2 regions of the Bacillus sp. PK6-013 genome follow, and region 1 is predicted to be linked to the other one. Evidence: a T-box and tRNA genes for the amino acid it is inferred to sense, from the RefSeq annotation. Region 1 holds a T-box; the other holds one or more tRNA genes.
What was found. A T-box is a leader RNA that pairs with one kind of tRNA and senses whether it is charged. The one in region 1 lies ahead of M1E03_RS06800 (valine--tRNA ligase), so its partner is inferred to be a tRNA-Val.

Region 1 (7,652 bases):
AAACCGTCCGACAGCAAAGACAATCAGGAAAAAACAAAGCACAGCATCCGGAATGACCATATGTGTCACATCAGATACAAAGACGATCAAAAGCAGGGAAATAAGAGCAAGCACAATCACCAGCTCCCCCTGATGCCCAACCTGCATACCGGCAAACGCAAACAGGATGGCGGCGGAGAGCTCAACTGCCGGATACACAATCGATATCGGGGTTTGACACCCCTTGCACCTCCCCCGCTGCATCAAATAGGACAAAACAGGTATCAGCTCCGCGAGGCCCAGCTTTCTTTTGCAAGCCCGGCAGAGGGAACGCGGAGCAATCAATGATATCTTTTCAGGGATGCGTCGCCCGGCTGAACTAAAAAAGGAACCGAGCACTAACCCCGTCGTAAAAAGGTAAAAGATGAACATCACTATCAGCCTCGCACAATCAAATTTAACCGCTTCATGGGAAAAAACGGCTTCCTGAGGCTGTTATTTTAGCAAATATGAAGCGCCTCCGCTTTTCATAAAACATAAAAATGCGCAGTCAGCCGATGGCCAAAAGCGCATTTTTATGTTTTTTATTCAGTTAAAACTGCCCTGACAGCGGAAATAAAGTAAAGCGACCCGGTAACAATGACCACCGCTTTTTCATCTTCAGCTTGTTCTTCGATATAGCGGAAAACAGAGCCGATGTCTTCATCACATGTTTTATGAACAGCGGTACTTTGCTCAAACAGCTTTTGAGCGGATTCCGCTCTCGGAAAATCAAAAGATGTGAAGTGAATCGATGACGCAAACGACTCGATTTTGCGGATCATGTCTCTGTACGGCTTATCTTTGAGAGCACTGAAGCATACGTGAATATTCCGCCCGTCGAAGTGGGACGTGATCGTCTCGGCCAGCCGCTCTACCCCTTCTTTGTTATGAGCGCCGTCGATATAAACGAGAGGCCTGTTCAATACCTTCTCAAACCGGCCGGGCCATCCCGCCTTATGAATGCCGCGTTTCAGCTCTTCTTCGCTGATGGCCGCATGTTTTTCGGCTGTCAGCCATTCGGCCGCAAGTATGGCCAAAGACGCGTTTTGCCGCTGATGGGTGCCGATCAGGCTTGTTTCAATTCTTTCATAACGATGTAACGGTGTTTTCAGTGAAAACTGCTCTCCATCGGGCAGTGAACGCTCTCCGGACAGCTCGCAATCCTCATGAAGGGATATAAAAGCAGATTCTGTCTCCATCGCCTTTCGCTTTATCACTTCAGCTGCTTCACGCTGATGAACGGCTGTGATAACAGGAACGCCGTGTTTGATGATTCCCGCCTTTTCTGCGGCAATCTCTTTCAGCGTGCCGCCTAATATTGCCATATGGTCATGGCCGATCGAAGTGATGACCGTTAACATCGGCTTCACGACGTTTGTCGAATCCAAACGGCCGCCTAATCCCGTTTCAAAAATAACAAAATCGGTGCGCCGGTATTTAGCAAAATATAAAAATGCGCATGCCGTAATAATTTCAAATTCGGTGGCTGCTCCGAATTCGGTTTTTTCAAGCTCAAGGACGAGAGGCCCGACCTCATTAAAGAGCGCCGTCCATTCGTCGTCCGAGATCGGTGCGCCGTCAACGCTGATCCGTTCGTTAAAGGTAATGATATACGGTGATGTGAAGGTGCCTGCTGTATAACCGGCTTCATTTAATACCGTACGGAGAAAAGCGATCGTTGAACCTTTTCCGTTTGTTCCGGCGACATGAATCGCATTAAGCTTTTTCTCGGGGTGCCCGAGCTTTCTCAGCAGCCATTCCATTCGTTCCAAACCCGGCTTCACGCCGAATTTAAGCCTTCCGTTAATCCAGCTGAGTGCTTCATCAAACGTTTTGAACAAGCGAATTCCTTCCCTTCAATTGATGAAGGTGTTTTCCAGCATCTTTAGAAAGACCTGGAAAACACCTCCTTTTTTCGTTGATTAATTTTTCAATTCGGCAATCCTTTTTTCTACAGCTTCACGTTTTGCCGTATAATCGGCTTCTTTCGCCCGCTCTTCTTCAATGACATGTGCAGGCGCCTTTTTCATAAATCCTTCGTTGCTTAATTTCTTTTGAACCCGTTCAACTTCCTTCGTCAGCTTATCGAGTTCTTTTTGCAGGCGGCTGATTTCTTCCTCAATGTTAATCAGACCTTCGAGCGGCAAAATCAGCTCGGCGCCGGATACGACAGCGGTCATCGCTTTATCGACCGCCTGAATATCCGTTCCGATTTGAAGAAGGCTCGGATTCGTAAAGCGTTCCACGTACGAACGGTTTTCTTCAAGTCGTTCGGCGATTTCCGGCGTGCTTGTTTTAATATAAAGCTCAATCTGCTTGCTAAGCGGCGTGTTGACTTCGCTCCGGATGTTCCGTACAGCGCGGATGACTTCAACGAGAAGCTTCATATCCGCCGCTGCTTCGGTGTCCGTATATTCTTTAACAGCTTCAGGCCACTTGGCGACTGTAATGGATTCCCCTTCGTGAGGAAGATGCTGCCAGATCTCCTCCGTCAGGAAAGGCATAAACGGATGCAACAGGCGCATCGTTTGATCCAGCACATACGCTAAAATAGAGCGGGTCGTCTTTTTCGCCGCTTCATCTTCACCGTAAAGCGGAAGTTTAGCCATTTCGATGTACCAGTCGCAGAAATCATCCCAGATAAAATTGTAGAGATGGCGGCCAACCTCGCCGAATTCGTACTTGTCAGCCAGCTGTGTCACAGTTTCAATCGTTTCGTTCAACCTTGTTAAAATCCACTTATCGGCAACTGATTTTTCTCCTGACAGATCAAGCTCTTCGTATGTCATGCCGTCCATGTTCATCAGGGCGAACCTTGATGCGTTCCAAATCTTGTTCGCAAAATTCCATGTTGACTCCACTTTTTCAAAGCTGAAGCGTAAATCCTGCCCTGGAGAGCTTCCCGTCGCAAGGAAGTAGCGCAGCGAATCCGCTCCGTACTTATCGATCACATCCATCGGATCGACGCCGTTTCCGAGCGATTTGCTCATTTTGCGGCCCTGGTCATCGCGGATAAGCCCGTGGATCAAAACATCTTTAAACGGACGTTCTCCGGTAAATTCGATACCTTGGAAGATCATTCTGGATACCCAGAAGAAAATGATATCGTATCCTGTGACAAGGACGTTCGTCGGATAGTAACGCTTGAAATCTTCCTCATCGATATCCGGCCAGCCCATCGTTGAAAACGGCCAAAGAGCGGAACTGAACCATGTGTCAAGAACGTCTTTGTCCTGCTCCCAGTTTTCGGCATCTTCAGGAGCTTCAGCTCCCACATAGATTTCCCTCGTTTCTTTATGGTACCACGCAGGAATACGGTGGCCCCACCAAAGCTGGCGGGAAATGCACCAGTCGCGGATATTTTCCATCCAGTGCAGATACGTTTTTTCAAAACGGTCAGGGACGAAGTTGACTTTTCCTTCGCTTTTTTGCAATTCGATGGCGGCATCGGCAAGCGGCTGCATTTGCACGAACCACTGCGTTGACAAATACGGCTCAACGACTGCTCCGCTGCGTTCGCTGTGGCCGACCGAATGCGTATGTTCTTCAATCTTGAACAGCACGCCCTCTTCCTGAAGATCTTTCACGATCTGCTTGCGGCATTCAAAACGGTCCATGCCTTTATATTGAAGCGCCTTGTCATTCATTGTGCCGTCTTCATTCATAACGAGAATGCGTTCAAGGTTGTGGCGGTTTCCGATTTCAAAGTCGTTCGGATCATGGGCAGGTGTAATTTTGACGGCACCTGAGCCGAATTCCATATCGACGTAGTCGTCTCCGACAATCGGAATTTCTCTTCCTGTGATCGGCAGAATAACCGTTTTTCCGATTAGGTGTTTGTACCGCTCGTCTTCCGGATGTACCGCAACCGCTGTATCGCCGAGCATCGTTTCCGGACGGGTCGTCGCAATTTCAATCGAGCCTGAACCGTCTTTCAACGGATAGCGCATATGATAGAACGCGCCTTGTACGTCTTTATAGATGACTTCGATGTCAGACAGAGCCGTTTTAGTGGCCGGGTCCCAGTTAATGATATATTCTCCGCGGTAAATCAGCCCTTTTTCATATAGCTTCACAAATACTTCGCGAACCGCTTTAGAAAGCCCTTCATCAAGGGTGAAACGCTCCCTTGAATAGTCAAGGCCAAGCCCGATTTTCGCCCATTGGCTGCGAATAAAATCGGCATATTCCTCTTTCCATTTCCATGTTTCTTCAAGGAATTTTTCGCGGCCGAGATCATAGCGCGTTTTTCCTTCTTCGCGAAGCTTCGCTTCTACTTTTGCCTGAGTTGCAATACCGGCGTGATCCATACCCGGCAGCCAGAGCACGTCATAGCCCTGCATCCGTTTCATTCTTGTCACGATATCCTGCAAGGTGGAATCCCAAGCATGCCCCAAGTGCAGCTTACCCGTCACATTCGGCGGGGGAATGACAACGGTGTACGGTTCTTTTTCAGGGTCGTTTTTCGCTTCAAAAAATTTGCCGTTCACCCAATAGTCGTATCTGTCTTTTTCAACTGCAGACGGATCGTATTTTGTCGGCATCGTCAGTTCTTGATTATCCATTTTCAAACCTCCAACAGTATTAAACGGCTGAACAATAAAAAAGAGCCCTCTCGATCCTGTTAAAAGGACGAAGAGAACTCTCTCGCGGTACCACCTTTTTTCATGAATGCGAAAAAAACGCATTCACGCACTTAAATGGGATAACGGGACTTTCCCGAATTTCTCTACTTTTTGTTCGAGAAATTGCGCTCCTGGGCGACCTTCCAAAAAAGACTGACTGGGAGCCTTTCAGCGAACCGGCTTCCCTCTCTGCAAGCGTCTGTTTTTGTACTCTTCCCATTCAAAGCGGGTGATCATTGACTTTTCAGCACGTACTTTTTCTTTTTCTTATATTACTAAATCTTTTTCATTTTCGTCAATCATCTTTTCCGTTTTTCTCTTGTTTTATACGATACTGGGCCATGCACACAAGCTCCTTTTCCTCATATGATGCTGTAACGATAAGGAGAGGAGGCATAAGATGCGAAAAAAATTCAACACACATTCATTCCAGCCGTGGCTGAAGCAAGTCAGGCTTGTTGCTGTTCAAGTCGTCCTCCCGATCACGATCTTCCAGGGCATACGCACGATCATCTTTCCGACCACATTTGATGTCCTCCTTTTGGGCATTCTCATATTCCTTGCGTGCGCCTTTCACCTTGACTGGATATAAGCACGAAAAAAGTCCGCATCATGATGATGGGGACTCTGTTTCTTCCTGCAGTTTTCTGTTTTCTTCCGTCTCGTGAATGTTCATCACAAGCGGTTCGGCGTTTTTCATTTGCCAGTACGCCTTCAAAAGCATTGTACAGGCTTCTTTTTCTCCGGGCCCCTTCTCAAGGTCGTAGCGGTTCAGCACACCGTATACAGGCCCGGGGTAAGCCATATAGCTGAGGAATAAGCTGATTTCTTCCTCCCGCAAAGGATAGACATTGTGATACGTATAAAACCAGTTTACACATTCCGTGCACATCACGGGATTCGTCTTAAACATTCTTGTGAAAAATACGATGAGATCGTTCGCTGGGGGCCCGTGTCCCGCTTTCTCAAAGTTCGTAAAGTAACCCGTTCCGGTATCGTTATAGAGAAAATGCCGGACGGACAGCTGCCCGTGGTTTAAAACCATTCTCGAAGACTCTTTGTCTTTCATGGTCTCATACCACTCTTCAAGGCGGGCAAGCGCAAAGTCTGCAGCTGATATCGTCTCTTTGAAATACATGGCTGCCTGAAGCTGGAACGGGGACATATACCATTCGTTTTCCGCTCTTGAGATGAATTCTTCATATTTCTGTTTTTGCTGTTCCCATTTCCGTTTTGTCCGTTCATAGTGCCCGAGTATTTCTTCCCGCCTCACACCGAGCTCTTTTTCCGTTCGCTGGTGAAGAAGAGCGATTTCTTTAAACATATATTCGTGTTTTTGGTCAAGCTCTTCCTCTCTTTCAAGGGTAAGCCAAGGCATGAGATAACAGACATCTTCTCCGGCTTGCGTTAAAAATTCGCCCGTGCGGTTTCGATAGACGGGGACAAACTGCCTGTAGCCTTTTTCCTCCAGCATGATCATCTGTTCTGTGAAGCGGGCGTTTCTTGAAGCCGCCAATTTTTTCAGGGCGAATACACCGTGATCCGTATACACTTTCCATACCTTTGGACTGACCGATTCCATATATTCAGGCGTAAGACCGTACTCATTTAAAACAGACTGGATGCCTTCCATCGGCTTCACCACATTTTTATCAATGCATTAGGCATGGCTATTTTGATAATCCGGTATATAAAGGATCTGTCCCTCTTTTAATTCCTCGTCAAGGGAAAGGGAATTCATCCGGATGAGCTGCTGGACATTAATATCATAGCGCTCGCACAAAAGATCAATGGTATCGTTTTGCTGAACGATGCACATCCTCATTCGAGTAAACTCCTCCTCTCCCTGTTTTGTAAACAGCTTTGTCAAATAGAGAGCATTGTCATTCTCCTTAGCTGACACTTCCTGGTCGTCTGCTGCCGGCATCTCATCTCTTTCTTCTTCAGGCTCCGTCTGCTCATGAAACGAATATTCAGGGATTTCAATGGTATGTCCGGCTTCCTCTTCTTCATCAATCGCTTCTGCTTTCTGTGTCACTTCAACTTCAAACGTCTCAGGCTCCCTGTCATTCTGGTCTTCCTCCAAAAGAGGCGGAACACCGTAGAACGGGGTTTCTTTCGGGTCATCATGAGTTTGATAAGCCCTTTGGAGCGGCTCCGGCTCTGCTTCCGCTTCTTCCCTTTTTAACTCGTATTCTTCCGGCTTTGCTTCTTTCTCCTCTTTCAGCTCATATTCTTCCGGCTTTGCTTCCACTTTCTCCCTAATTAGCTCGTGTTCTTCCGGCTTTGCTTCTTTCTCCTCTTTCAGCTCATATTCTTCCGGCTTTGCTTCTACTTTCTCCCTTTTCAGCTCATATTCTTCCGGTTTTGCTTCTACTTTCTCCCTTTTCAGCTCATATTCTTCCGGCTTTGCTTCTACTTTCTCCCTTTTCAGCTCATATTCTTCCGGTTTTGCTTCTACTTTCTCCCTTTTCAGCTCATATTCTTCTTCCGGATGTTCAAGAGCGGCGTCTTTTGGATTTTCCATTTCACGCTTCGTCCGCTCTGCCGCAGACAAAGACGCTGTAAAAAACGGCTTTGTTTCCTCTGTATCGTCTCCGAGAAACGACTGGTAAATCGGAACCGCTTCCGCATCGGTATCAGTTTCTTCTGCTTCTTCATACGGCTGTTCTTCGTCCTGCTCTTCATAAGATCTGTCAAGCTGAATCAAAAATTCTTCCTCTTTACCCTGTTCTTCGTCGTTTGAAGGTGATCTGAAGGCAGGCTCAAGCTCCTCTTCCGGCTGGACGGCCGCAGGCATAGTACGCGGTTCTTCTTCTCCGGCTTCACCGCTTACATTCAAGAGGCCTTCAATCGCCAAATCAGCTTGAATCGTCAGCATTCTCGCATCTGTCAGCTGATAATCGAAAGCGTCAATAAAAACAAATACGTCGTTTAAATGATTGACCTTGTCTTTCGGGATGGTGATATCCACTGGGAAACAATGCGTCAGCTCTGCGCTGCCGT
Region 2 (7,652 bases), 1.6 Mb from region 1:
TCTATTAATATTGAAATGACCGCTGAAGGAAAGAAAGCGCTGGTGGATTGTTCCGAAAGGTCCGTCTATTTCTTGGCTGACTTGTTTCAGCAGTTTACTGCCGAAGAGGTTGCGACATTTTGGCGGCTGCTGCAAAAGCTTTACCGTTTTGACGGTGAAGAACAAGACGGTTTTGAGGAGAATGCAAACATTCAGCTTGGCGTAGGAAATTCATTAGATACAGAAAAGATTCTCGAAAAATTTGAGAAACGCCGCTACGGAGGAGAAAATGATGAAAAATAATCTTTATGTAAAAGCAACAACTTTTAAAATCAAAGGAAAGGAGAAGCTCTATCATGCAAAAGATAAATTCCTGCAGACAAAGGAAACCATTCGCCGCGGCACAAAATTAGACAGGACAGGACCCTTTTTCTCAAGCTGCATTGCTCTGATCATCATTGGATATTCCTGGGGGACAAAGGCGGAATGGCTCGTCTGGTTAGGGGCGGCAAGTCTTTTGAGCAACGTTTTATTGCTGTTTGCAACATTTTTTCGCCGAAATCAAAAATCGATTTGACATTCGTTTGTGCTGGGGCTAATGAGTCGCACCGTAGATCAATGAGTGACTTGCGAAAAGGATGTTGAAACTTATTAGAATTGTAGACTAGCGATTTCAAAGACAAGAAGCAGTCTTGTCTTTTTTTAGTTGAAACCTCTTATTTCCATATGCGTATAAAGAAAGGGAGGTGGAAAAGTGAAACAGAAAAAAAGAGAACAACTTGTTAACCTGTTTAGTGTGTTAAATGAAAAAAAGCAGATCAACGCGGCGGTATTAGTCGCTGAAGACGGAGACATTCTTTTTCAAGGCGCCTTCGGTTATGCAAACTTGGCAGATAAGCGTTTATTGCAGGAGGATTCCTTATTTGAATTAGCATCGCTATCCAAGCCGTTCACTGCTTTGGGCATCCTTCAATTAGCACAGCAAGGGGTATTGAATATTGAGGATCCCGTAGAACGGTGGATAACCGGATTTCCTTATCAAGGCATAACGATTCACGATTTGTTGACACATACGTCGGGTCTGCCCGATTATATGGAGTGGTTTTTACAACATTGGGATCATAACAAGATTGCTGTTAATCAAGATATCGTTGATATGCTGATGAATCATCAGCCGCAACGCTATTTTGCCCCGGGTGAAGGTTGGCTGTACAGCAATACGGGATATGTGCTGCTTGCGGTTATTATTGAAAAGGCATCCGGTCTGAGTTTTGCCGAATATATGAAAAAAAATATCTTTGAACCGGTGGAAATGCTGAACTCAAGGGTGTATAACAGAAGGCTTCAACCTGAAACCATTGAGAACTATGCGTATGGATATGTGTATGACGTGCATACAGAACAGTACGTTCTGCCTGATGATGTTGAAGAAACAAAATATGTCTCCTATCTTGACGGGGTTCAGGGGGACGGAACCGTAAACTCAACCATTCATGACTTATATTTGTTTGACCAGGCCTTATATACAGATTGTTTGATCAATCAAGTCTCAAAAGAGCTTGCTTTTACTCCCGCGTCTCTGAAAAACGGAGAGTCTGTAGATTACGGGTGTGGATGGGTGCTTCGGGACAGTCCTGAAACAGGGCGAATTGTCGGTCACAGCGGCGGCTGGCCAGGCTATTCAACCGTAATGATCCGATATATCGATCAACGAAAAACCTTCATTTATTTGAGCAATGTGGAACAGGATGATGAATATGAACAGGCCATCTTTGAAGCCGTTGAAAATATCCTGTTTGACAAGGCCTACAAAATCCCTGATCGCCCTGCCGATAAAAAGAAAAAAGAGATCGATCCGGCCATTTACAAAAGATATGTCGGAAGTTATTCACTTCAGGATGGCACCGCCGCTGATGTGACAGTTGATAAAGAACGGCTTTATATGCAAATCACCGGACAGATCCGTTTTGAATTATTTCCAGCCTCGGAAACGCGCTTTTTCCTCAGGTCATTGTCTGTTGAAGTGGAATTTATTTTGGAGGATGGTGTGGTCACCCGCTTGATTATTTATCAAAATGGCGCAGAGGAAGAAGCGGTGCGGATAGTGGAATCAAGCAGCAAGGTATGAACGTTGTTTGTCATGAAGAAAATTAATCGTTCGAAGTTGTGGGGATATCAGCCTGGCTGAATTTCTGATGCCATCTATAAGGAGGTTCATGAGGCTGAACAAATTTAATTTTATAAAAAATAGTCATCATGAGTTTTATGAGTTAAAAGAAAACGATCTAATAAAAGCGGAAGATAGACTTGGTTTCCGATTTCCTAAAGAACTCAGAGAATTTTATTTAGAAATTGGGTACGGGTTTATAAGAGGGAATAAAAGTGCAATAAACAGATTTTTAGACCCCGCTACTATCGCAGATATCACTTTAAGGGAAGATATTTACGAATTTGACCCTGATTTAGATGATATATATGAAGATGAAGACAGGCTTGTTTTTTATGAGGTAAATGAAGGTGTATATTTAACGCTTGATTTAAATGATACCGATAAGTCATCGGTATTCTTTTTTGATAAAAAAATAGCTGACTCTATAGAGGGATTTATCAAAAAAGTTGATCAAAATGATCGATACTTTGAAGATATGGAAGATTGAACATTTTTTTGGATGGAGTTCTTGCAAAGCTGGACTGCTAAAATAACAGAAAAAACCGAGCAGAAAAATATCTGCTCGGTTTAAAAACTAATACCTCGGCCATCCTTTGGAATCCCAGTATAAATCATTAATCAGCAGCTTAGGCGCTCCATTGTCAAGCGCATCATAACCATGTCTGACGATGATGTTGCCGTTCACGATATCTGCGCCGCCCGGGCCCTTCCATTGGTCGTTTCCGGAGTCGAGGATTGTGCCTCCGCCTTCCGTCATTTTCTTGCCGCTTTTGTCATAGTAAGGTCCCGTAATTTTTGTTGAGCGGCCGTAAGCGATTTTATACGTGCTGTTCACACCTTGACAGCATTTATCGAACGAAACGAATAAATAATAGTAGCCGTTTTTATATGTGATAGACGGCGCTTCAACCGCTCCGCCATGGCTCGGCCTTGATGCGATCGAATAAACCTTCCCTGTAGGTTTCATTGTTTTTTTATCAAGCTTTGTCAGCTTGATGCCGCTCCAAAACGAGCCGAAGGACAGCCACGGATTTCCTTCTTTATCAATGACTAACTCAGGGTCGATCGCATTATAATTGTTCGAGGTCGTCGTCCGGGTGACAAGCCCGTCGTCGCGCCAATTTCCGGAAGAGATCCGGTCTGTTGAAGCCAGTCCGATCGCCGAAGTATTGGAGCCGAACGCGGATATCGCATAATAAAGCCAATAGCGACCATTGTAATAGCTGATATCAGGCGCCCATTGGTTTTTTTCATGGTTTGGCACGTACTTTTTCCACCATGATAATGGAGTTGTAAAAATACTTGGCGCTGGGCTCCACGTTTTTCCGTCTGTCGATTTGATGACGCGGATTCCATTGCCGATACCAGTACCGAATGTATACCATGTATTTCCTTCTTTAATCATGGAAGGATCATGAATAACGTTGTCTCCTTTTGTATCCCAAAAAGCCGCTGATGTTGGCTCAGCTCCCGAAAAAATAAGCAGAAAAAATAAAATAAAACCAGAAATAATCGTCTTAGCCACAGTTGTTCTCCTTTCAAATCTCGATGTCCTTTAACAATCGGTCCTCCTTTGAGAAATATTTCCCAACAACACGCACTTTATTTTAGCAGGGGTTCGGTCTCTCTCAATCAGACAAAGGACTTGTTTTGTAGTCCTGAAATAAAGCGAAAAACCCAGAAAATATCCATATTTAAAAAACAATCAAACAAAAGTCATTTTTTCGTCTGAATTGTAAAGAGTTGGAAGTGATTAATTCGACTTATTTTGGAGTATTTTGGATGTTGTGAATTATGAACAAATAATGTGGATGTTCAAAAGCGTTGGAAGAAGAAGCACGGTTTACGCTCGAATATTTTCATTTATCCCGAGAGGTGGATGACACTATTAGTTGATTTAGTGGGTTGAAATTGGTAATATGAATTTGAAGATAGACTGTCAAAATCATAAAAAGACCACAGGTGTGTCATCAACGTATCGCTCAAACGTTCAGGTGTATTTTTTAAAAAGAAATGCATAAAATAAAAAAGACCCGACTGCGCCAACAGTCGAGTCGAGTGTACAAAGCGGCCCAACAAGGGCTTGGCTCAGTCATTTTAAATATAGACTTCCCTTTGAACTTTACCAGGGCTCAAGGGAAGTCTATTTTTCTTTCTTCGACAACACGGCAATTAACATGCCGAAAGCAATCATTAACGAGATTGTTTCGTATGCTGTCATAAGCATCACCCCCTTTCATAGGGGATGAGCCAACTTCCCTTGAGTGAGCCCGAACTTTGTACAAAGAATATTTTACCATAACTCTTTCAAATAGAGGCTGTTTTTTGTGGAATGAAGACAGAGTGTCGAGAGGTGGGAATTGAAAAAAATCAAACGCAAAAACGGCAGGAACTCCGTTGAAAATCAACGTTTTCCTGCCGTTTCGATTCGGTATGATTCCGACTGGGCTCGAACCAGCGACCTCTACCCTGTCAAGGTAGCGCTCTCCCAGCTGAGCTACGGAATCATGATATGTAACACTGGGTATTTGTTTTGCTGACAAGTTCTATTATATGCAGATTAGATGGGTTCGTCAACAGTTTTTCGATTTTTTTTTTGAGAGCTGGGAAAGAGTCTTGCAGTACGCCGCGCGTTATGAAAATATTGTCTTATATAGAAGTCAAAAGGGAGCAGGAATTGGATGGATCTGATACTTAAAAGTGTTGATAGTATTTTAATCGTATTTTTAGCAATCTTTTTTATGTGGAAATTCGTTTATGAAATTAAACATGAGAAGCGGAAGGCTGTTATCTTGCTTTTGCTGCTCATCAATGTCTATTTTATTGTAAAAGTGTTCAATCTCGTGTTGCAATTGATGTAGCCAATATCAAAATGCAGTTAAGGAGACTAAAAAACCAATGAAAACAGAAAAGCAAAAAATGCTGGACGGAGAGCTTTATCTTGCTTCTGATCCGGTGCTGTGCCATGACAGACTCAAGGCGCGCAACATTACGAATGAATTCAACCATTCGAACGAAATCGACGACAATAAAAGGACCAAGCTGATCAAAGAGCTGTTTGGTTCAACAGGGGAAACGCTCCACATCGAACCGGTGTTTCGCTGTGATTACGGTTTTAATATACATGTCGGGGAAAATTTCTTCGCCAATTTTGACTGTGTTTTCCTCGATGTATGCGAAATCCGGATAGGCGATCATTGTATGCTCGGACCGGGCGTTCATATTTATACGGCGTCCCATCCGCTTGATCCGTCCGAAAGGATAAGCGGTGCGGAGTACGGGATACCTGTCATCATCGGACGTAACGTCTGGATTGGCGGCAGAGCGGTCATCAATCCCGGCGTCAAGGTCGGCGACAATGCAGTGATAGCTTCCGGAGCCGTCGTGACAAAAGATGTCCCGGACAATGCCATCGTCGGCGGAAATCCGGCGAAAATAATTAAATACGTTGACGGCAAAAACACCAATTCTATCTGATTGGTGTTTTTATTTTAGAATAGACGCGGTGAATGTTGGAGTTGATCAAACATCCGCGGGAAGGAGATTTCTCCCGCGGATTTAAGTGTTATCGGGTGACCGTAATATTGTTGATGACCAGCTGTCCCAATGAATTGAGATACGAAAATGTCGCTTTGCCTGGGCTGACGGCTTTTACGTACACGCGGTCCGAGGTGACGCTGACGGTAATGGCGCTGCCGCTGTAGGACACGTTTGAAATGCCGACGTATTGATCTTCCTGTCCGACTTTCATCGGCCTGTTGATGACGATCGCCTGAGGGGCGAAGATTCCTTGTGCAGATGCGTGAGAAGAGAGACTTTCAGTTTTAGAGAGTTCCTGGGCTTGTACATGCATGGGACTTCCCGAAACAGCAAGCATACCTGCCAGTAATGATGAAGCAACTAAACTTTTACTTAACCACTTCATAACCATCATCTCTTTTCCTATGTGATAGTTCCAGGATATGGCATCTCCAGCCGGCAGTCAATCGTTTCCAGTGATGATTCACACATTGGACAAACGAAAACAAACATTTCGTGAAGCGGGCAGGAAGAACGGATCATCATTCCGAAGCTGTTCTTTGGTTCAAAGCGTTAATAAAGGTTTTTACATTTTTTTTGTCTTGCATAACGGGTGAATATATATATGAAAGCGTCCTGGTAAAGGTTTGATTTTTCAGCCGGAGCACGGAAAGGTTTCCATGCTGCACGTCTCTTTCAATGACGCTTTCAGACAGGAGTGACAGTCCGATGCCTGTCATGAGCGTTTCTTTGATCCCCTGGTTGCTGCTGATCGTCAGAAACGACTTGACTTTCAAACCGTTTGAACGGATGACATGGTTTAAGTATTCGCGTGTACCTGAGCCGACTTCGCGTGTTACCCACGTTTGATTTTGCAGATCGGCCATTGTCACGTCCTGTTTGGCGGCAAGCGGGTGATCACTTGAAGCGGTGATAAACAACTCGTCCTGCATAAAGGCGTGGACAGAAAGCTCTTTTTCATTTGTCTGGCCTTCGATCAAGCCGATGTCCACTTTGTACAGGCGGACGGACTGCACGATTTCTTCCGTGTTTCCAATGACGGCCTTGAGTTCGAGCTCAGGATATTCTTTTTGAAGGTCGAACAAGAGCGATGGCAAAATGTATTCGCCGATTGTGAAGCTTGCGCCGATTTTCAGCTCGCCTTTGATCGAGTTGTGGTGATCGAGAATGTCCTGCCGCGTTTGTTCATATATGGTGATCATTTGTTTGGCGCGATCGTATAAAATTTCACCGGTCGGCGTGATTTTCAAATATTTCGGAGAGCGTTCAAATAATTTCGTCTGGAACTCTTTTTCAAGATTTTTAATGTGCATGCTCACGCTCGGCTGCGACATGAGAAGAAGCTCGGCCGTTTTTGTGAAATTTTTGACTTCTGCAAGGGTAACGAATGTCTTCAGCGCATCATAATGCACACGAATCTCTCCTTTATTAAAATTCTTAATAGCTGTGATAATTAATATATATTTTACTAATGTTGAGTATTCCAGTAAACTTTAAATTAGAATCTTTTTTAGGAATGTTTGGTTTGAAGCAGGCTGACGCCGAGCGGTAAAGGGGACGTGGTGAGTGAGCGCTTACAATATTTCTTTGCAGCAAAGCCGTGATCGACAGATGTTTTGCGTCAATAAAACCGATTTGATTTATAGGAATAGTGGATATATGATGAATGTAATCCTTTTCCGTTTCAAACAAGTCATAATTTTTTTATTCCTTAGTGAGGTGGATATCGTTGCAACTTCAGGTAATGAACAGTCCTTTTAACCAGGAGCAGGCAGAGCTCCTCAACCGCCTTCTGCCAACTTTGACGGCATCACAAAAAGCCTGGCTGAGCGGTTATCTGGCGGCTGTGCAAACCGCCGATGCCGCGGCGGCGCTTGAAACATTGCCGGCGGAAGCTCCGGCTGCAAGTCCGGCCCAGCCTGTTTCCAAAGAAGTGACCATTTTATTCGGGTCGCAGACAGGA

Region 2: it has a tRNA-Val gene. The T-box ahead of M1E03_RS06800 (valine--tRNA ligase) is inferred to sense a tRNA for this amino acid. The anticodon was not compared.

What each region holds. Positions count from the first base shown of each region.
Region 1 is NZ_CP096417.1:1,342,001-1,349,652, reverse strand. Features, by position in the region: gene M1E03_RS06810 (prepilin peptidase) at 1-411, opposite strand, end outside; gene M1E03_RS06805 (bifunctional folylpolyglutamate synthase/dihydrofolate synthase) at 564-1,862, opposite strand; gene M1E03_RS06800 (valine--tRNA ligase) at 1,944-4,586, opposite strand; T-box leader at 4,647-4,879, opposite strand; gene M1E03_RS06795 (hypothetical protein) at 5,047-5,238, shown strand; gene ysxE (spore coat protein YsxE) at 5,257-6,279, opposite strand; gene M1E03_RS06785 (LysM peptidoglycan-binding domain-containing protein) at 6,307-7,652, opposite strand, start outside.
Region 2 is NZ_CP096417.1:2,933,687-2,941,338, reverse strand. Features, by position in the region: gene M1E03_RS14890 (MarR family winged helix-turn-helix transcriptional regulator) at 1-282, shown strand, start outside; gene M1E03_RS14885 (hypothetical protein) at 269-556, shown strand; gene M1E03_RS14880 (serine hydrolase) at 734-2,107, shown strand; gene M1E03_RS14875 (SMI1/KNR4 family protein) at 2,202-2,636, shown strand; gene M1E03_RS14870 (glycoside hydrolase family 43 protein) at 2,724-3,674, opposite strand; gene M1E03_RS14865 (hypothetical protein) at 4,293-4,343, opposite strand; tRNA gene M1E03_RS14860 (tRNA-Val) at 4,584-4,656, opposite strand; gene M1E03_RS14855 (hypothetical protein) at 4,831-5,010, shown strand; gene M1E03_RS14850 (maltose acetyltransferase domain-containing protein) at 5,048-5,626, shown strand; gene M1E03_RS14845 (hypothetical protein) at 5,715-6,074, opposite strand; gene M1E03_RS14840 (LysR family transcriptional regulator) at 6,211-7,101, opposite strand; gene M1E03_RS14835 (assimilatory sulfite reductase (NADPH) flavoprotein subunit) at 7,419-7,652, shown strand, end outside.